Regions from separate parts of the Clostridium moutaii genome, predicted to be linked through region 4. Evidence: riboswitches for the same ligand, from Rfam matches in the RefSeq annotation. Region 4 holds a riboswitch; each other region holds the start of a gene.

Region 1 (5,671 bases), on a different contig from region 4:
TTAATATTTATTCTATACATTTGCCATATAAAATAAAGAACCACACTAAGGTCATTTTACTTAAACTGTGGTTTTGTAATCAGTGTTTGTAAAATTTCCTCCAATTTAGGTAGTAGATATTATTCTTTATTTATTTCTTTAATTGTGTAAAATATAATTGAGGTGAAATTTATTATGTTCTCTGATATGAAAATAACAAAGAATAAGTTTGTATATATACAATTAAAAGATTATATTAAGGGTATGATATTGAAAGGATTGCTCCGGGGAGGTGAGAAACTCCCATCTTCCAGAGAAATGGCTGTCATGTTAAATGTAAGCAGAAATACAGTGTTATATGCTTATGAGTTTTTACAGGATGAAGGATTTGTTTATATAAAAAAAGGAAAAGGTACTTTTGTTTCAAATGTAAAAGTAGATCTTCAGGGAAAATGGAATATAAATTGGAAAGATGAAATAAATGGCTATGGGAAACTGTCAGAAGAATTGGATATAATTAAACATGAAACAAAATGGCAGAGTGGAATGATATCTTTTAAGAGTATAGCTCCAGATGAAAAACTTTTTAATATAGAGGAATTTAAAAAAGCATTTTTGAACCGCATGTCTATAGAAGGGCAAAAAGTATTGAATTATGGGTATGCCCAGGGATATAAATCCCTCATAGAATATTTGCTTAAATATATGGAGAATAAGGGAGTTGACATAGAGGGAAAAGATATACTTATAACAAATGGATTTACAGAGGGATTTGACTTGGTGTTATCTTGTCTTACCAATAGGGGAGATAATATATTGTGTGAAAATCCTACCCATAATACTGCAATTAAAATTATGAAATTGCACGGACTAAATATAAAGGGAGTTCAAGTTGGAAAAGAGGGTATAAATTTAAATGATCTTAAGGAAAAATTGGAAAGAGAAAAATTTAAAATCTCCTATTTTATACCTTCTTATCACAATCCCACAGGCATTGTGATGTCACCGGAAAAGAGGGTGGAACTGTACAATATACTTAAAAACTATAATGTACCAATAATTGAAGATGGTTTTAATGAAGAGCTAAGGTATTCAGGTGCACATGTGTCACCTATAGCTGCTTTTAGTGGAAAAGGTAATAGTGTTGTATATATAGGAAGTTTCTCAAAAATATTATTCCCGGGAATAAGAATAGGTTGGATATTATCAGATAAAATACTTACAGGATATTTAGAAAGTGCCAAGAGATCCAGGAATATTCATACATCATCCCTGGATCAGGCGGTTTTTTATGACTATCTTGAAAATGGAAATTTTGATAAATACATTAAAAAGGCAAGGAGAGTATACAGAGAAAAATATGAATTTGCATTAGAGTGCGCAAGGCAATATATATCAAGCAGAGAGATACTTGGAGAGGGAGGACTGCATATATTTATAAAATTAAAGAATATAAATTCCAGGGAGCTTTTACAGAGATGCTGCGAGAGAATGGTAATATTTACTCCTGGAGATGTATTTTATGTAGACGATGGTGGAAAGGATACTTTAAGACTTGGGTTTTCGAGAGTAAGTAAAAAGAATATTAAGAAGGGCTTTAAGATAATTGGAGAAGAAATTAAAAAACTGGGGGGAGCATAATGAAAAAAATATCACAGAGAACTGTGTATAAAGGAAATTGGATTAAATTAGAAGAGATAACTTATCTGGGGAAAAATCATGAGCAGCTAAAATGGGAGAGTATAGAGAGGACTAATACTATAAATACAGTTGTGATAATAGCTAAAATGATACCATCTAATAGATACATACTTATAAAACAATATAGACCGGCCATAGACAATTATGTTATTGGATTTCCAGCAGGACTTGTAGAAAGTGGCAGTTTACCGGAAAATGCGCTGAGAGAGCTAAAGGAAGAAACGGGATATATAGGAAAAGTAAAATCAGTAGGACCTTCACTGTATTCAAATGCGGCACTGTTAACGGATAAGGTAAGGGTAGCTAAAGTGGAAGTGGATGAAAATTTAGAAGAAAATAAAAACCCCAAGCAGCAGCTGGAAGCAGCAGAGGATATACAGGTGATTGCTTTAAAAAAAGAAGAAATGAAAAAATTTTTTATTAAAGAACAGGCAAGTGGAACTGCTTTGGGTATTGGTCCCTGGTATGCCTTTTTTGCTATGGATGATATGTAATAAAAGCATAAGCTAGAAGTTTGTTTGAAATATACTTATAATTATGATATATTTTTAACATGAGCATATTATAATTTAAAATTGAGGGTGTAATTTATGGAAGACTGGCTTTTAAAAAAGGATAACTATGTCCCTACAGAAGATAAAGATAAATTTATAGATAAAAGTATTTTTTCTATATTACATCTTCTGTCTCTTATTAAAAGAAATAATAGAAGAGGAAATAATTTTGTATACAATTTAAATCCTACAGTGAAATTGCTTTTTACCATTTTAAATATAATATTTTTATCTTTATCCAAGAGCTTTCACTATGTATTTCTGGTGGATGTATATTTCTTGTTAGTATTGAGCCTTTTGGATATAAGGGAAATAAAAAAAATATTGATTTTAAGTACAGCTGTGCCATTGTTTACTGTTGTAATGCTAATACCATCTATAATTATGGGAAATACGAGAAATAGCATATTGCTTATATTAAAAGTAGTTGGAACTATAATCTCCATAAATACTTTATCCTACACTACCAGCTGGCATGATATAATAAAAGCGTTAAAAAAGTTTTTTATACCAGATATTTTTATTTTAGTATTTGATATAACTTTAAGATATATTTATATTTTAGGAGAATTTGCACTAGATATGTTTTATTCTCTTAAGCTTAGGTCTGTGGGAAGAAATAACAATAAGTATTCTTCTATTTCAAAACTGATGGGGAGTTTGTTTTTAAAATCTAAAGAAATGGGGGATGAGATGTACTATGCTATGGAATGTAGAGGATTTACAGGGGAATACATCTCTCATGCAAAGTTTAAGTTTAAGTTTACAGATTTTTTATATTTAATAGTAAATATTTTTATTATAATTATGTATTTTTACATAACTGGGATGAGGTTAAGATGATAGAATTTAAGAAAGTATTTTTTAAGTATAAAGATGAAGAAGTTTTGAAAAATATAAATGTTAAAATAGCACAGGGAGATTCAGTGGCACTTATAGGGGCCAATGGAAGCGGTAAATCAACTTTTTTGAAACTATTGAACGGAATGATATTTCCTACAAATGGAAGCTACTATTTTAACAATTTAGAAATATCCAGCGATAAATTGGAACAAGGCAATTTTTCAAAGAAATTCCATAAAAAAATGGGATTTGTTTTTCAAAATTCAGATGCACAGCTTTTTTGTTCCAGTGTCTATGAAGAGGTGGCTTTTGGTCCAAGACAAATGGGCATGGATGAAATAGAAGTAAAAAAAAGAGTGGAAGATTGTTTAAATCTTTTAAATGTAAAGAATTTGGAAAATAAGGAGCCATATAATATAAGTGGAGGGGAGAAAAAGAGAGTTGCCATAGCTTCCGTACTTGCTCTTAATCCAGAAGTATTGGTTTTAGACGAACCTATGAGTGGAATAGATCCCAAAGGTAAAAAGTTTTTAAATAATTTATTTATAGAGTTAAATAAAGCTGGAAAAACTATAATATGTTCCACTCATGATTTTGAATATGTAAACGGACTTTTCAAACGTGTGTTGGTATTTTCGGAAGATCATTGTTTAATAAGAGATGATATTTATAATGAAGTAATTGAGGATAATGATTTTTTAATAAAATATAATATCAAGTGATTTTGGAGTTTAGGTGGAGATTGTCTATAAGGAGTATTTTCATCTAAATGGTAAAAATTTGCTTATATCTGTTGGTTGACATGAAAGCCGGATTATAATAAACTTAGACTATAATTAAATAAAAATTTTAGGTGCCTTATATAGGTGAAAAGGGAATACGGTTAAAATCCGCAGCAGCCCCCGCTACTGTATTTGATAATGAGTTTTGTTTTATCATTTTAGAATAAGAAGATAAAAACAAGCATTTATCATAAGTCAGGAAACCTGCCTAATTTATTTTGCTTTCGGAGGGGAAGAAACTTTTAGTATGATTGATTTCTCAGCACAAGCTGGGTTTTTATGTTAAAGGCAATGAGCTCTAGAGGCTCATTGCCTTTCGTTTTTATTTAAAAATAAATTTTTATTATACTTAAGAAGGTTAAGGAGGAGTAACCATTATGGCAAAAATTATGATTCAGGGAACAGGTTCTTCTGTTGGTAAAAGTATAATTGTTTCTGCTCTCTGCAGAATATTTAAACAAGATGGATATTCAGTATGTCCGTTTAAATCTCAAAATATGTCATTGAATTCATATATAACACTGGATGGCAAAGAAATGGGACGAGCTCAAGTACTTCAGGCTTATGCAGCTGGGTTGCAGCCAGAGTCCTATATGAATCCCATATTGTTAAAACCAACATCAGATAAAAAATGTCAGATAATAGTAAACGGCAAGGTATATGGAAATAGTACCGCAATGGAATATCACAATATGAAATTGGAATTTAGAGACATGCTTAAAAATCATTTTGAAAAAATGGAAAAAAGTTTTGAAATAATAGTTATGGAAGGTGCTGGAAGCCCTGCAGAAATAAACTTGAGGGACAGAGATATTGTAAACATGGGTATGGCAGAGATAGTAGATGCACCAGTGCTTTTAGCAGGTGATATAGATAAAGGGGGAGTATTTGCTTCTCTTGCAGGAACTATGTTATTTTTTACGAAGGAAGAAAAAAACAGGGTAAAAGGTACGATAATAAATAAATTTAGAGGAGATGTAGACATATTAAAGCCTGGTCTTAAAATGCTGGAGGATGTTATTAAAGTGCCGTGTATAGGAGTTATACCTTATTTTAATCTGGCATTGGAAGATGAAGATGGAGCTGTGGAATTTAACAAAAAGGTTACAGCACCTATAGATATAGCTGTAATAAAATTGCCTCATATATCCAACTTTACGGATTTAGATGCACTAAAAAGTGAAAATGATATTTCTGTAAGATTTATAACTTCCACAGAGGAATTTGGGAATCCTGATCTACTCATAATTCCTGGAAGCAAAAACACCATAGAGGATTTAATAAAAATCAGACAGTGTGGACTTGAAGCCTGTATTAAAAAATACAGTAATAGCGGAATTATAATAGGAGTATGCGGCGGCTATCAGATGCTTGGAAAGTCCATAAAGGATCCTTATGAGACAGAAACAGATGTAGGAGAAGTAGAAGGACTGGGACTTTTAGATATAGAGACTGTGTTTGAAAGGGAAAAAGTCACTACTAGAATAAAGGCTAGAAGTAATGTGGATTTTCCCATGACAAAAAATGATGGAGCTTTAGAAAAAAGGAAATTGGATGTATATGGATATGAAATTCATATGGGAATATGTAAATATGGTGCAGATGCAAAACCACTGTTTAAATTGATAGAAAAAAATAAGGAGAAGGTCAACATAGAAGATGGAGCTTTAAATGCAAAACAAAATGTATTTGGAACCTATATACATGGTATTTTTGATGCCATTGATTTTAGAGAATACATTGCAAACAGGATAAGAGAAAATAAGGGATTGAGTTATAAAAAATCAACAATCTATGAGGATCTTAGAGAAA
Region 2 (5,671 bases), on a different contig from region 4:
CTCCTACAAAAAGTCCACCCATAAAAAGTGAAACGATCATTATGCAAAATGGATTCAGACTTGACAAAAGGGCGATTATAATCGCCGTATATCCATATCCAGGAGATATATCCTGCTGGAGCCTGTGAAGGGTGCCTGATATCTCTACCATACCAGCTATTCCGGCTATTCCTCCGCTTATAAACATGATAATCAATATGTTTTTTGCATAATTCATGCCTGCATAAATCGCTGTATCTTTATTACTCCCGCTCACTTTTATTTCATATCCCCATTTGGAATACTTGAGAATCAAAAACATCAGTATTGCAATTATAAATGCAATAAAAAGTCCTGCATTTATATCTGTATTTCCAAAAGAGGGTAAAGTTGCGTTTTGTGAAAAAGTTGCAGTTACAGGAAAATTTTTGCCTTCAGGATCTTTCCATGGTCCAAATACCAGATATTGAACCCACAAAATAGCTATATAATTTAAAAGCAGTGTGCTGATAGTTTCATTTATATTTAAAAATGCCTTTGGAACTGCCGCTATCAGAGCCCATATTCCCCCTGATATAAAACCGCATACAAGCATCAGCATCAAAAGTTCTCCCATAGGAAGCTCCGGGAACTTAAGCGCAACCCAGGAAGCCCCAAAAGCTCCCATAAAAAATTGACCTTCTCCCCCTATATTCCAGAGCTTCATGCGAAAAGCCAGTGAAACTCCAAGAGAAGTGAGCATCAGTGGAATGGATTTTGCCACAGTTTCAGAAATACCATATAAGGATCCAAATGCTCCTGAAAATATCTGATAGCATACATCTACCGGATCATTTCCAGTGATGGCAATTATAACAGATGAAAATACAATCCCACCGATTAAGGACACAACAGGAACGGTTATTTTTTTTACAATGGAACAAGAATTTGTTTTTTCTAACTTCCACCTTATAAAATCTGGTCTAGCCATTATAATCATCCCTTTCATTCCCATACATCATAAGTCCTATTGATTTAACATTAACTTGACAAGGTTTTACTATGCCCATTATGGATCCCTGGTGCAGTACAGCAATCCTGTCTGAAAGCTGTAATAAATCCTCAACTTCTTCACAAATAAGGAGAATTGCCTTGCCTTTATTTCTCTCGTCTATCAGAAGTTTTTTTATATATTGTGAAGACCCTATATCAAGACCTCTAAATGGATATGAAAGAACAATTATATTAGGATGTAACTCAATTTCCCTCGCCAGAAGAAGTTTTTGCATATTTCCTCCAGACATTATGCTGACTTTATCATTTATAGAAGATATCTTAATACCAAATTGTTTAATTACATTTGATACATTTTTACATATTTTGCCCCAGTTTATATAAAATCCAGGAGCATATCTATAACTTTCAAGTATCATATTTTCGCAGATGTTCATATTTCCAACAAGTCCTGTACTCATCCTGTCCTCAGGCACATAACCTATCCCACTTTCTATATGTTTTCTCCTGTTTTCATTTATACAGCTTGATCCATTTAAAATTATATCGCCTTTTTCAATGGGAACAAGTCCTGCAATAACTTCCGCCAGTTCCCTCTGACCATTATCATCGATTCCTGCAATACCAAATATCTCTCCCTCATGTATACTAAAAGATATATCCTTCAACTTTACAGATCCTTTTAGAGAATAACAGCATACATTTTTTAATTCTAAAACTTTTCTCTGTTTTATTTCAGCTCTTTTACTTAAAATATATATTTTACCTTTTCCCATCATCATTCCTGAAATTTTGTTTTCTTCCACATGTCTCGTATCAAATGTACCTACTGATTTGCCATTTCTCAATACTGTAATTCTATTTGTATTTTTTATAATTTCTTTCATCTTATGAGATATTATTATAATGGATTTTCCTTCTTTTACAAGCAAATGGAGCGTATTATAAAAGGACTCTATCTCATTTTCTGTAAGCACTGCAGTAGGTTCATCCATTATAAGTACTTTTGCTCCATGCATCAGCACTTTTGTAATTTCAACTTTTTGTCTTTCCCCTACTGTAAGCTGCCATACCTTTGCATTCGGATCTACCTTCAACCCATATTTTTCAGCGCTTTTTACAATCTGATTGTTTATAAGCTTCTTATTATAAATTTGTTTTAAATTTTTAAGGTCAATCATTATATTTTCGGAAACAGTGAATGCATCCACCAGTTCAAAATGCTGATGAACCATTCCTATACCGCAGGCTATGGAGTCTTTTGGTGAATTAAATTCCACAGCTTTTCCATTTATTTTTATCTTACCGCTGTCCGGCTTGTAAAGCCCTGATAGTATATTCATAAGAGTGCTCTTTCCTGCTCCGTTTTCCCCTAAAAGTGCATGAATCTCCCCTTCATTTAATGAAAAACAAATTTTGTCATTGGCAGGTACCTTAGAAAATTGTTTGGATATATTTATCATTTCAACTATTGGTGTTTTTTCCATGCTATCCCTCTCAAACCTTTAAAATCTGCATACCGACTCTTTAAAAAAGCCGGTATGTGAAAATACTATATTCTATTTAGAAATTGTTCCTTCAATGCCTTTTACAAACCAGTTAATTGAAAGCATTTGTTCATCCGTAAGTTTCTGACCTTTGGCAACTTTCAGGTTTCCTGACTGGTCATATATAGGTCCTTCAAATACATTGAGTTTTCCATTTATAATATTGCTTCTATCTTTTGAAACCAATGACTTTACATCACTGCTTACCATACTTCCGTAAGGCCCTATATCGATTATTGAATTATCTTCAATTCCACCCCAATATTGTGATGACTTCCATGTACCATCAGCTGCAGCTTTGACTGTTTTCACATAATACGGACCCCAGTTCCACACTGCTCCCCCAAGTACCGCTTTTGGAGCTTTGGACCTCATGTCCGAACTGAATCCAATTGCATACACTCCTCTTTCCTGGGCAGTCTGGGGCACAGTTGTAGAATCCAGATGCATTGCAAGCACATCAGCACCCGCATCTATAAGACTGTTGGAAGCTGTTTTTTCAGTTGCCGGATCACTCCAAGAATTTGTATATACCACTTTAACCTTTACGTTTGGATTTACCGATTGGGCTCCCAGTGTAAATGCATCAATATTTCTTACCACCTCAGGTATAGAAAATGGGGCTACAAATCCTATTACATTGCTCTTTGTATACTTTCCTGCAATGACTCCAGAAAGATATCTGCCTTCATAATCACGTCCAAAGTATGTACCTAGATTACTTGACGTTTTATATCCACTGCAGTGCATAAAAACTACATTCGGAAACTTTTTTGCCACATCAGTCATATAATCCATATATCCATAAGTTGTCCCAAATATAATTTTATTTCCTTTTTGGGCAAGCTGCGTAAATACTTTTTCTGAATCGGCAGTTTCAGGAACATTGTCCACATATGTCACTTCTGCATTTGGCATATGACTCATCAGATATTTTCTTCCCTGCTCCTGAGCAAAATTCCATCCTGCATCACCTATAGGGCCTTCATAGACAAAAGCAACTTTAATCTTTTTATTACTTGAAGCAGATTGCTCCTGTGTCTTGCTTTGACATCCAACTATAAAACTTGACATTGCCACAATGACACACAATAAAATCAGATTGATTTTTCTACATCTTTTCATAAAATTTTTCCTCCCATATTATAATTCATCATCAAAAAATTTTTGAGCAAAACAAAAAAGGGACCCCCTACGGATCTCAATTATTTACATCTTAATGTAACCATTTACGTATATCTTACAAATAAAACGCAATTTAGCAAAATGTATAATACCTCCCTCCGAAAGAATTAACAAAAACGTCAGGCAGGCTTCCTGGCTCAGATTCATTTTACTCCCTTATCTTCCCAGATACATTACCAGTGATATAAACAAGGTTTCATCCTCCATACAGTAGCGGTGGGGCTGCAGTGCTTCTTGCACTTTTCCTTTTAACTATTAAAAACAGCACCTAACATTAAATATTAAATTTTTAAAAACAATTTATTATCTTATTGTTAAGTATATGATATAAAATTTATCCAGTCAACTTATATTTAAACCAAATACTCCTAAAAAAGAAGTGAGCTACGTTTTCACATAAATCACTTCCTGTATATTATATCACGTATACAACACATTTTGACATAGTATATTATCTACTCACAATATCTGCATTTAAGCCTGCTTTCAAATTCTTCTATAAGTTTATCTCTAAATTTTGGATGAGCAATTTTTATAATCTCTTTATGTCTTTCTCTCAATGACTTTCCTTTAAGCTGGGCTATTCCATACTCAGTAACTATATACTGTATATCATTCCTTGAAGTTGTAACCGCCTCTCCCTTATTTAGAAAAGGAACTATTCTTGATATTTTTCCGCCTGCTGTAGTGGATGATATGGCCATAATGGATTTTCCGCCTTCAGCCATACTTGCCCCCCTTACAAAATCAATCTGTCCGCCGACACCGCTTATCTGCTTCACTCCTATACTTTCAGAAGATATTTGTCCAGTCAAATCTATCTCCACACAGGAATTTATACACACCATTTTATGATTTTTCATGATAACCATGGGATCATTTACATAGTCTACGGGATAACATTCAACCATAGGATTGTCATCTACAAAATCATATAATCTGTTACTTCCCATGAGAAAAGTAGTGATTATTTTCCCTCTGTGGATGCTTTTTCTGCTGTTTGTGATAACGCCGGATTCCACCAAGTCTACAACTCCGTCAGATATCATTTCAGAATGTATTCCCAAATCCTTTTTGTCTTTTAAGAATGAAAGCACTGCATCGGGAATAGCTCCTATTCCGAGCTGAAGAGTGGACCCGTCTTCTATTAGAGAAGCACAGTACTCGCCTATTTTCTTTTCCACATCCCCTATCTTAGGAGATTCCATTTCAATTATAGGTCTGGAACTTTCAACTATATAATCTATGTTTGAAATGTTTATAAAGCAGTCTCCTAAAACTCTAGGCATATTTTCATTCACTTCTGCAATAACCAGTTTGGCGCACTCTGCCGCCGGCTTTATATAATCATTGGACACTCCAAAACTGCAAAAACCATGTTTGTCCGGCTTGCTTACCTGAATCAGTGCCACATCTACGGGTATATAATTCTCTTTAAACAACTTAGGGACTTCATGAAAAAAGCAGGGAATATAGTCTGACCTTCCAGAGTTAACAGCTTCTCTTGTATTCTTGCCGAGAAATAAAGAAGTGTAGTGGATATATTCTTTCAGCCCTTCCTGTACATATTCACTTTCAGACATGGACAGCATACTGTACAGTTCCACATCTCTATATTTTGTCTTATTTCTTACCAGGGCATGTAAAAGCATCATAGGTTCTGCAGCCGCATGTCCAAAAACCACGTTGTCACCAGACTTAATTTTAGACACAGCTTCATCAGCATTAACCAGCTTACTTTTATACAAACTTTTTAATTTTACGGAAACCATTTCAACACCATCCTTTCAATTCAATATTAACATATTAGTATATAATATAAAACTTATCCAGTCAATAAAAGACAAACACGTCCGAGATGCGTATTTATATGGCAAATTTAAAATAGATAATTTTCTGTATATTTTGAATATTATCCATTTTAATGCTATAATGTGAATATATTTTTCCACTCCTTCTTCTGCATA
Region 3 (5,671 bases), on a different contig from region 4:
TTATCAAGTCCCTCAACTCTGTTATAAACGGAATCCATAGCTGTCAGTATTATAACTGGAGTTTGAATTTTATTTTTTCTGATATGTTTTAGAACATCTATACCGTCTTTACCAGGTAGCATTCTATCCAATATTATCACATCATATATTTGAGTTTCAGCCATTTCCTCACCGCTGATTCCATCATAGACTGCATCTACGCTGTAGTTGTTCTTCTTGAGAATGTATACAAGAGCATCTGAAAGCATGACCTCGTCTTCAATTAAAAGCAATCTCATAATTTCACCTCTTTATTGATTATAGTATGATTATACGCTATGAATAAAGGATTTTAAAGACATATGATTTAAACAGGTTGTAATGTTCAAATTTAATTTACATTTATTGTTGCTTTTTTAAGAGTTTTTTAAGGTTAAAACCTCAAAATTATAATTACATTAAATCCTTAAAAATTTGATATTAAATTGAGGTGAATGAAATGAAGCAAAATATTATTTATTCCGTGGTTGTGCCTTTATATAATGAAGAATTGGTTATTGAAGAAAGTTATAAGAGATTGAAAAAAGTTATGGATACCACATTGGAAGGTTATGAAATTATATTTATAAATGATGGAAGTTCTGATAAGACCCGTGAAAAAGCAGAAAGGATATGCAGTGAAGATGAGAATATAAAGCTTGTTAACTTTTCAAGAAATTTTGGGCATCAGCCTGCTATAACTGCTGGTATGAGAGTTTCAGCAGGAAAGGCAGTTATTGTAATAGATGCAGATTTGCAGGATCCTCCTGAAATTATGCTTAAGATGATTGAAAAGTGGAAGGAAGGATATGATGTTGTATACGGGAAGAGGGCCAAAAGAGAGGGTGAGTCTTTTTTTAAGAAATTTACAGCAGGAGCCTTTTACAGAGTTTTAAAGAGTATGACAAGTATTGATATACCAGTGGATGCTGGAGATTTTAGGCTTATAGACAGGAAGGTATGTCATGCTTTAAACTCCCTGCCGGAAAAAAACAGGTACGTAAGAGGGCTTGTAAGCTGGATTGGATATAAACAAACTTATGTGGAATTTGTAAGACATGAAAGATTTGCAGGAGATACTAAATATCCACTTAAAAAAATGTTTAAATTGGCTTTTGACGGTATAACTTCATTTTCCTATAAACCTCTTATAATCTCAGGATATTTGGGAGCAGTATCATTTTTCGCGGGAATAGTTTTGATTATAATAAATTTTATAAAATGTATATCCCACGGCATGGATGTGGTAAATTTTCAATTTGTTATATCTATTGATTTTATTATGTTTGGAATTGTGCTTTCCTGCATGGGCATAATAGGCCAGTATATAGGGCGGATTTTCGATGAAAGCAAGGGAAGACCCAATTATATTATTGAAAACATAATAAGTAGAAGAGGTGATGAGAAGAAAAATGAGTCAGTTAATTAAAACTATGAATTTTATTTTTAATGGAAGACTTAAATTGTTGAGCCGATTTTCCACTACGGGTATATTGAATACGATAATAGATTTTGCTGTTTTTACCCTGTGTCAGGGTGCAATTGGATTACATTATACCACAAGCCAGATTATAGGTTATAGTTGTGGAGTTGCAAATAGTTTTGTATTTAATAAAAAATGGACTTTTGAATATAAAAATTCGGATAAAAATGCTGGTTATGAACTAATACGATTTATTTTAGTGAATGTTGCGTCACTTTTTATAACAGTGGTACTCATGAAATTTTTAGTAAATAATTTTAATTTTAATATATATGTGTCAAAAATAGTTGTAACACTTGCAGCCCAGGTAATAAATTTTTTATTATATAAATTATGGGTGTTTAATTAAGGAGTGAAATTATGAAAAATATAAAATTTACAAAAGAAAAATTTGCCCTATCTGTAGTATTGGTTATATCTGCAATATTGAATTTTGCGAATTTAAGTATAGAAGGATATGGAAACGAATATTATGCAGCTGGTGTAAAAAGCATGCTCATGAATTTTAAAAACTTTTTCTTTGTGTCATCTGATCCGGGTGGTTTTGCGTCTATTGACAAGCCACCTCTGGGTTTCTGGATACAGACTATATCCGCCAAGATATTTGGATTCAAGGGATGGAGCATATTACTTCCCCAGGCTCTTGCAGGAGTGATATCCGTCGGACTTTTATATTATATAGTTAAAAGATCCTTTGGAAAAACAGCAGCGTTTATTTCAGCACTATGTCTTGCAATCACACCTGTTTTTGTAGCAGACAGCAGGAACAATACCATAGACAATCTTTTGGTGATGACACTGCTTTTTGCCTGCATGTTTTTGTCCAAGGCTGCAGAAAAGGGAAGATTTAAATATCTTTTAATAAGCCTTGTTCTTGTGGGGGTGGGATTCAATATAAAGATGCTTCAAGCATATATGATAATTCCTGCCATATATATAACATATTTGATTTCTTCGGCTGTACCTGTCAAAAAGAGATTAAAGCACCTTGTTGTAAGTACAATTGTACTTGCCGTAGTATCCTTGTCCTGGGCAGTAGTCGTGGACCTGGTTCCTGCTCAGAACAGACCTTTCGTAGAAAGCAGTACAAATAACACTGTCATGGAGCTTATATTCGGACACAACGGATTGGAAAGGCTAAGCAGCACTAATGGCGGCATGGGCGGCGGCATGGGAAGAGGAAATGGAAACGCCCAGGGGGAAGCAAGAGGAAAATGGCAACAAGGACAAATGCAGGGCTTTGAAAATGGAAGCACCTCTGGAAGTGCCTCTGGGGCAGTATCTAAAAATGGAAATGCCTCAGAGAAAAGAGGAATACAGGGTTTCGGCGGAGCTGGTGGACCTGGCGGAGCTAATGGACTTTCAGGAAATTTTGGAGGCCAGACTGCAGCAGGTATTACAAGACTGTTCTCTAAAAATATTTTGTCGGATCAGATAGTTTGGTTTTTACCACTATCCATATTGGGATTTATTGCTGCAGCAATAGTAGAAAAGCTCAGGTTCCCCTTTGATAATAAAAGAAAATTGGATTTAATACTGTGGATCCTTTGGCTTGTTCCGGAATTTATATACTTCAGTTATACTAAAGGTCTGTTCCATCAGTACTATTTGACTATGATGGCTCCTCCAATTGCAGCTTTATCGGGTATAGGTCTTACTTCCATGTGGAAGCTGTATAAAGAAGGAAGTATAAAGAAATGGTTACTGCCTGGATCGCTTATTTTAGAAGGATTGCTGGATTTGCTTATGTTGTCCTATTTTAAGACTACTATACCTTCTGTAATTAAAGGTATAATCATAGCGGCTGTAGTGTTGTGCTTTGCTTCTTCTGTTTTGCTCATAATTTACAGGATAATGAAGAGAGAAAGTTTAAATCAAGGCAAGAATATAAATTTTGCCAAGGTGCTTGCCAGTCTTGCTTTTATAGGAATACTGATAACTCCTGCTATTGGATCTTCTGCTGCTGTAACTCATGGCGTAAATGGAAGCATGCCTGCTGCAGGACTGGAACTTCTATCCAGCAGTGGATCTGGCAGTGATATGATGAGGAGTCGTGGAAACAGCAGCCTCAACAGCGGAAACAAAAAGTTGATAGAGTTCCTTGACAGCCATGTTAAAAATGAGAAATATGCTCTTGTGGTTTCCAGCTCTAATACTGGTGGCAGTATAATACTTGAAAGCGGCAAAAGTGTGATGCCACTTGGTGGATTCTCAGGATCTGATAAAATACTTTCCTTAAGTGAATTCAAACAGCTTGTTAAAAAAGGTGAAATAAGATATGTACTTACAGGAGGAATGGGAAGAAATTCAGATGATATAATGAGCTGGGTTCAGAAAAACGGTAAAGCTGTTCCAGAAAGCCAGTGGAAGAATACCACATCTAATAATCAGCAAAATAAAAATGGTAATGGAACAGTCCAGAGCTCAGAAACAAATGAATTTGGAGGAATGGAAATGAATTCCCAAGCACTGTATGATTTACAAGGCACTGTAAAATAGGGAGGTTATGGAAAAATTTTGATGGGGGTCTGACCCCATTCCAAATTTTGGAACGGGGTCAGACCCCACACCACAAAGAATGTTTTTTCCCCACTAAATGAGAGTTGATTCTTTCCTTGATAATGTTATAATTAAGGTAAAATCTAATAATAAGTGTAGGTTAATTAAAAGGGAATCAGGTAAAATTCCTGAACTATCCTGTAGCTGTATTAGATGAATTTAAGTAATATAGGCCACTTGGGAAATGGGAAGGCATACTTAAATAATGAATCTTAAGTCAGAAAACCTGCCTATACTTTGCACCGTTAACTCTACAAGTGATAGAGGGGGCTTATATATTGATAAACTATTTTTACAGTAATATGTAATTAAATATTGATTACAAAAATCCTTTTAACACTTTGGTTAAAAGGATTTTTTTATTAAACGGGAGTGATAAAAATGGTACAGCTTATTGGAATAAAAAGTGAATGTAATATTGAAATCAGACAAAAGTTTTCTATTATAGCTTCAAAGCTGGAAGATAAATTAAAATGTCTCCATGAATTTCTGGGGAATGTTTTAATATTGAGTACCTGTAATAGAACAGAGATATATATGGATTCAAAATTTCAGAAGGAAGATTTAGTTAATATAGTATTTAAAGAATTGGATTGGGACATCAGACTTATTCCTTATACTTTTTATGCTAAAGACAGTGAGGCCATTAAACATTTAGTAGAGGTCAGCTGTGGGTTTCATTCAAAAATTCTGGGTGAAGATCAAATTTTAGGACAAATCAAGACCGCATATACTGCAGCGGTAAAAGCTAAAACTATAAAAGGCAGTCTTGAAAGGCTGTTTCAAAATGCAATAGCTTGTGGAAAGGAATTCAAAAGTATCTGTGAGATGTATAAGATACCTGTATCGGTTCCGTCCATAGTGGTAAGGGAAGCATTAAATAAAGGCTGTAAAAAGTATATGATAATTGGTTTCGGGGAAATCGGCAAGCTGGTGCTCAAGTATCTCGAAAGTTCCAATGCAGAAATGGTATATATTGTAGTCCGTGACTTGAATAAGATCAAAAATTTATGCTATGATTATAAATGGGTTAAATTTATAACCTTCAAAGAGAGAAAAAATTATTATAATAAGGTAGACTGTATCATAAGTTGTACTTCTGCACCTCATACAATAATTTTAAAAGAGGATATTCCATGGAAAAAATTACTTGTATTTGATTTGGCAGTGCCAAGGGATGTGGATACAGGTGTTTCGGATTTACCCCAGATCCAGCTCTATGATATTGACAGTATAAGCAAGATGGATGAAAGAAATAAAATCATGAGGAAAGAAAAGATGTTAAAATATAAATATATTGTGGATGACTATATAAACAAATTTATGGAATGGCAGGCTTTAGATGAACTTTCACCTGAAATACAAAAGATAAAAAAATATGGTGACGAAATCTGCAATAAAAGAATACAGACTTTTAAGAACAAAAGATATACAAAAGACAATGAAGTACTTGTAAGCACAATGATAAACAGCACTGCCAGAGTTTATGTGGACAGGGCAATAGAAGTGTTGAAGGAAGAAAAACTTAAAGGAAGAGAAGATGAGTGTCTGAAAATGATAAATAAAATATTTTTTCCTCCTAGCTATGATAATGATTTAAAGCAGGATTAT
Region 4 (5,671 bases):
GCCTCTTTATAAGTCTTTTCCAGGGCATATTCAAGGTATAATATCCAATTATAGAGAGTACCCACAGAGAAACTATTAGATACCAGTGTGAAAAAAAAGTTACAATTATAATTGCACTTAAAAACAATGTTGTTTTTACCCTTCCATCCAAACGGTGTAAAAAACTTTTATTACCAGATATTTTACCAAATGAAGATAGTTCCATAATTTATTCTTCCTTTAACGATTTTTTATTTCTAGCTGATTCACCAAATAATTTTTCCCAGTGATGTCCCACTATTAAACCTGAAAAAAAACCTGCTACAGTAAATGCTCCTACCTGTGCATCACCAGGTAATTCAATAAAGGGTTTGTGCTTATTGGATGCCATGGTATTTACCTTATCATCTGTACCTCCGGCTTTCATTTTATGATTGACCATATATTTTGATGCCCCAAATATAACAATAAATATAATTATCATTACTATTAATACAACCCTAGTAAATCCATCTAGAAATTTAACGCTTGTACCCTTTCCATTTTTTATATTATCACTTGATTCCATAATTATTTTGCCTCCTCCTTTCTAAGTACACCCGGCAACAAATCAGGACGCCTTTTTACCATGACCTGAAGAACCAATGCTGTAAATACTGCTTCTGCTATAGCTAAAGGCAATTGAGTAGGACCATAACCTAAAAAGAATATCATCCACTGTTTAACTAAAGGAACATTTCCATGCAAGCTGATTGCAAGTTCAAGAGCAGCTACCAAATATGTAACTATATCTCCCACAAAACCTGCCACTCCTGCGGCCAGCCAAATCGGGCTTTTAAAGTATCTGAATAGTTTCCATGACAAATATCCTAAAATTCCTCCTGCTATACCCATGGAAAAAGTGTTTGCGCCGATGGTGGTTATGCCTCCATGTCCCAGGAATATTGCCTGGAAAAACAATACTATAGCTGAGATAACACCAGTTGCAAAAGGTCCCACGATAATAGCCGCCAGTGCCGTACCACAGGGGTGAGAACTGGAACCAGTTACAGGAACAGGAATATGCATAACAGATATAATAAATACGGCTACACCTACCATTGCCAAAAAAGGTTTATAATATAAGTTCTCTTTAACTCTTTTTTTTATCTCTTTAACGCCCGGTATCATAAATATAGCACTTATAGCATACCATGTTCCCCAAGCCTGTGGTGATAAAATACCATCTTCAATATGCATTTCTTATTACCTCCAATTTTAGATTTAAAAATCAATTTTAATTCTAAATAAAAATTTAACCCCTTAGCTAGAAGCGCTGAGGGGTTAAAATTTATAAAAAACAATATAAATTTCTATATTACAGTCACCTCCCTATCACTCGTAGAGTTTAACGGTTTCCAAATAATATAGGCAGGTCTTCTGACTTGGGATCATCATCCTTATAACCTTCCCAGTTTCCCAGTGGTATATCTATAAGGACTCCTCTTTTACAGCGGCGGGACCGTGTAGACTTCTCATCTAACTTCCCTTTTAAGTAAAAATACACCTATATATTTTAATATTATTTTTGTCATATTTACTTTTAAAACTATTACATGTAACAATTAAGTTAAGTTTCTCACAAATTTATTGTACTGTCAAGCTGTAATTAAAGTCTTAAATACTTGTCAAAAATGCTTTACAATATAATAGTAAATATTACATAATTATTACCATAAACTTCTGAGGGGTAATAAATTGGAAACAGAAATAAATTTTAATTATCTCATAACGTCAGTAAGAAATTGTTGTTGATGTAAAACTAACTTATGAAACAACCTTGGGAGATACAGAAGGCACTGATGTCCAAAGATCAATAAAGCAAACCTTTAAAGGTGAAACAAAAGAAGCTGGTTTATATACTGCTATAGCACGTCAAGCTCAAAGGCAGGGATATGGAGAAATTGCAGAAATACTAAAAGTTCTTGCAAAAGAAGAAATAGAACATGCTGCCACATGTGCTGAATTAAACAATATGATAGCGGGAGATTGCTTCCAGGATATAAGACAGATGCTGGAAGGAGAAATTTTTGCAAATAAGTCAAAACGTGAAGATGCACTTCACTCGGAAGAATTAAAGGTTCATTCTGCAAGAGAGTTTTTTAACTCTGCTTCTAAAGACAAAGGCCGTTATGCCAGAATACTTGAAGGAATATTAAAAAAATATAATAAATAACTTAAAAAATCAAGGGATATAAAATCACACCCTTGATTTTTTTAATAATTTATATTTGTTTTACTGCCCCTCTTTTTACTGCTACATTTATTATATTAAATAAAACTGCACCCACTATGGTATTTACAACAGCTGCGGGTAAAACTACAGTTAAAAATAATGCCGTAAAGCTAGTCCCAAGTCCTACTGTAAGCAAAACCACAGTTAAAAATGCAGTACCACTTACTATTGTTCCAATTGCTGTAGTCAATACAATATTTATCTGATTATTCACTTTATCCCTAAAAGGTTTTACTAAAATAAACATTACATTTATAGTTATGAATTTGTCAATTACATTTGCAAATTGTCCTCCGGGAAAAGTTGTAGTTGCTGCCGCTAAAATACCTGCCACAACACCCGAACAAACACAAGTCTTGTAATCCCTGTTCAATATAAGTATTATAAAAAGCATGGCAAGAGATATATCTGGTTTCATTCCAAATAATATTGGAGGCACAACTTGATGCAATACTGCACCAATCGCAAGCAGTATAGAATTTATAATCATTTTTTTTAAGTTCATAATTGGCACTCTCCTAAAATTATAATTTTAAATATTAAACCCTAAGCCAATCCCTAAGTTTATACAATAATTGAGAGAGAAATATTTCTTTCATAACATAATAAACACCACCAATGTCTATATTTTTCCATAAAAAAACTCCATCCTAAAAACTAGGACGGAGATATCCGCGGTACCACCTAAATTGTGTCTATTAAACACCCCTTTTTCAGATACAAACATATCCTATCCGTTATAACGTACGGCTAACGTTAACCACTACTTTCTACCTGAGTAGATTTCAATTTACTCCTCTTAGGTCCATTCACTACATATCCAGTATTGAGATTTCACCATTCTCAACTCTCTATAACTTAATTATATAGTTACTCTTCCTCGTCAAAGGATTTAATATTTAAATTAAGTATATGATATCACTTGAATTTTATAATGTCAACATGTATTTTTATAGAAGAATGATTTTAATTAAAATCATTCTTCTATTTTACCAGCTAGGCTGCAATTTTTATTAAATAACCCTTTATAACAATAATTTATTATATCACTTCGTTTTATAATTCCTATAAATACATCTTTATCATCTATGACTGGTACGAAATTTTGATTTACAGCAAGTGATATCAAATCTTTCATATCAGAATTAATTCGAACTGATTTATTGTTCATCCGCATGGAAATTTCTTTTAGAAGTACCTTGTCTGTATTCTTAAAGTTCAAATCAGGAGTGTTTTTCAACTTCCAAAGTAAATCTCCTTCTGTGAGCGTACCCACATATTTACCTTTATTATCAATAAGTGGAATAGCTGTATACCTATACAACTCCATTCTCTCCAGTGCTTGTCTCATAGTTGAGTGTGGTGTCTCATAAACTACATCTGCCTTAGGTGTGAGAAAAAATGCTATATTCATATATTTCTACTCCTTAATATCTTTATTTTAATGCTAAAATTCTGTATTTCTTTTCAAGTCATTATAATAACTCAATTAGACAGCTAGAATGTTCATCGAAATTTAAGCCTTACTAATAGGCCAATTATCACTACTAATATTTATTATAGAAAAATATAGATTCCAGATAATAATTGACCTAACAGCATAGGATTTTAGTAAATACTACTTCGAACATTCAGCTTCTACTTGAAGTAATTTTCTAAGCACGTCCTCTATATTATCCACTAACTTTTCATCAATCTTTACATTGTCCTCATTTACAGCATCAATTGCAATTTTCAAGCCTTTAGTTATATTACTTATTTCCTCCAGCGTTAACAACATAAGTATATTCTCTTTCATGTCAATAACCCCCTTATCTAACTTAATTTTTTTGGAAAGCGACTATATCCATTATCCCTTTATTTTATTTTGTAAAATTTAAGTTAATATAAAGTGCTTATTTAGAGATAATTTTATTAATTAGTGTTTTAGTAGATATTTTTATAATAACTTGCAAGTTTAAAATGATCAACTTGCAATTTATCTTTAATTTCATTTAATACCCTTACTATAAAGTGTATTTTGAAACAGCTGTTATTAGAAATTTGCTATAAAATCATAATATTCTTCCATCATATATTCTGTGTATGTCTTTCTCCCCATAAGTCTGTATATCACATCAAAACTTCTATATCCCTCTTTATATAATTTATATTCTTTTAAAAGTTTTTTTAACATACCCTTATTTATTTGAAGAAGGGTTACTAATTCATCCAACGTATAAAACTCCTTACAAAGCAATTCTTCAAGCTTTTTCTGCATTTCCAGTTTATATTCTAAATCCAACTTTTTATTTTTATGCGGTCCGTATTCTCCCCTATGATGTTCTGGACATAAATATTTAAAATTCAAAGGAAAATCTACGCCTCCCTGACTTCTATAAACTATATGATGCTTATCCGCTGGTTTACCACATACTTGGCATTTTAACAATTTCTTCCCTCCCAGTTTTTATAATGGATTTTATTATAATTTATATTAACATTATAACACAGGTTGTACTGTATTTCACTTATAAAAATTTGTGAAATTTATTTGAATTATTTCTTATTATTTTTTAAATTTTTAATAAAAACTATTAAAAGGAAAATAAATAACACTACAAAAATAGGTACTGCAGAATAATATATTATTTCGTCAAAATCAAAATTCATCAGTTCAGTCCCCTTTATTATATTTTCTATTTATAGAATTTCTACACTGAAAATAAAAATCCTTTAAAAAGTAAAAAATTATTTTTATCCATACATTTATAAATTTTGTAAATATATATGTTATAATAAAAAAATTACTTATAATATTTTTATTTATCCAATGGATATCATTGCTAAGGCCGCAGCTTTGCAAGGTGTGGATAAGCAATTGCTGTGACCCTGAATGGTTCAGGTACGGAAAAGTATTCCTTATGGGCAAACTCCGCTTAAACCCAAGAATCACTTGATAAAATCAAATACTCAGGAGGTAATAAAAAATGCGTAATATTTTTTACCTTACATTTTTAATTAACGCCATACTATCTATAATCGTTATAATTTTGGAAAGAAAAAATCCTGAAAAAACAATTGCCTGGTTAGCTGTTTTCATACTATTACCGCCTTTTGGTTTAATAGCTTACATGTTTTTGGGAAGAAACTGGAAAAAGCACAAACTTCATGACCAGACAAATATAAACATAGAGGAATTAATATATGAAGCTACAAAAAACATAGGAGACAATACTTATACTCCCCTAATTGAACTTCTTTCCAAAAACAGTGAATCGCCTTTATTTACAAACAACTCCATAGTGCTATTTAAAAATGGGTTGGAAAAATTCATCTGTTTAAAAAAAGAGCTTTTAAAAGCAAAACATCATATTCACATGGAATATTTTATAATAAAAAGTGATGAAACAGGAAATGAAATAAAGGACATATTGA

What was found. Region 4 has a riboswitch for cobalamin ahead of AB8U03_RS12510 (energy-coupling factor ABC transporter permease). Riboswitches for the same ligand answer to the same signal wherever they lie in the genome.
Region 1: linked by a shared signal. The riboswitch ahead of AB8U03_RS08655 (cobyric acid synthase) and the one ahead of AB8U03_RS12510 (energy-coupling factor ABC transporter permease) in region 4 are both predicted to bind cobalamin.
Region 2: linked by a shared signal. The riboswitch ahead of AB8U03_RS03240 (BMP family ABC transporter substrate-binding protein) and the one ahead of AB8U03_RS12510 (energy-coupling factor ABC transporter permease) in region 4 are both predicted to bind cobalamin.
Region 3: linked by a shared signal. The riboswitch ahead of hemA (glutamyl-tRNA reductase) and the one ahead of AB8U03_RS12510 (energy-coupling factor ABC transporter permease) in region 4 are both predicted to bind cobalamin.

Annotation. Positions count from the first base shown of each region.
Region 1 covers NZ_JBGEWD010000007.1:29,879-35,549, reverse strand. Annotated here, with positions in the region: gene pdxR (MocR-like pyridoxine biosynthesis transcription factor PdxR) at 175-1,620, shown strand; gene AB8U03_RS08670 (NUDIX domain-containing protein) at 1,620-2,174, shown strand; gene AB8U03_RS08665 (energy-coupling factor transporter transmembrane component T) at 2,271-3,077, shown strand; gene AB8U03_RS08660 (energy-coupling factor ABC transporter ATP-binding protein) at 3,074-3,799, shown strand; cobalamin riboswitch at 3,912-4,085, shown strand; gene AB8U03_RS08655 (cobyric acid synthase) at 4,237-5,671, shown strand, end outside.
Region 2 covers NZ_JBGEWD010000002.1:112,894-118,564, forward strand. Annotated here, with positions in the region: gene AB8U03_RS03230 (ABC transporter permease) at 1-949, opposite strand, end outside; gene AB8U03_RS03235 (ABC transporter ATP-binding protein) at 942-2,459, opposite strand; gene AB8U03_RS03240 (BMP family ABC transporter substrate-binding protein) at 2,532-3,644, opposite strand; cobalamin riboswitch at 3,810-3,991, opposite strand; gene AB8U03_RS03245 (acetyl-CoA hydrolase/transferase family protein) at 4,160-5,476, opposite strand; gene AB8U03_RS03250 (hypothetical protein) at 5,492-5,671, opposite strand, start outside.
Region 3 covers NZ_JBGEWD010000004.1:1,408-7,078, reverse strand. Annotated here, with positions in the region: gene AB8U03_RS05535 (response regulator transcription factor) at 1-278, opposite strand, end outside; gene AB8U03_RS05530 (glycosyltransferase family 2 protein) at 479-1,447, shown strand; gene AB8U03_RS05525 (GtrA family protein) at 1,431-1,850, shown strand; gene AB8U03_RS05520 (glycosyltransferase family 39 protein) at 1,862-4,000, shown strand; cobalamin riboswitch at 4,141-4,308, shown strand; gene hemA (glutamyl-tRNA reductase) at 4,442-5,671, shown strand, end outside.
Region 4 covers NZ_JBGEWD010000012.1:37,324-42,994, forward strand. Annotated here, with positions in the region: gene cbiQ (cobalt ECF transporter T component CbiQ) at 1-205, opposite strand, end outside; gene AB8U03_RS12505 (hypothetical protein) at 209-547, opposite strand; gene AB8U03_RS12510 (energy-coupling factor ABC transporter permease) at 550-1,218, opposite strand; cobalamin riboswitch at 1,372-1,544, opposite strand; gene AB8U03_RS12515 (ferritin family protein) at 1,799-2,194, shown strand; gene AB8U03_RS12520 (tryptophan transporter) at 2,244-2,759, opposite strand; T-box leader at 2,910-3,150, opposite strand; gene AB8U03_RS12525 (CBS domain-containing protein) at 3,231-3,668, opposite strand; gene AB8U03_RS12530 (hypothetical protein) at 3,873-4,052, opposite strand; gene AB8U03_RS12535 (HNH endonuclease) at 4,290-4,685, opposite strand; gene cls (cardiolipin synthase) at 5,224-5,671, shown strand, end outside.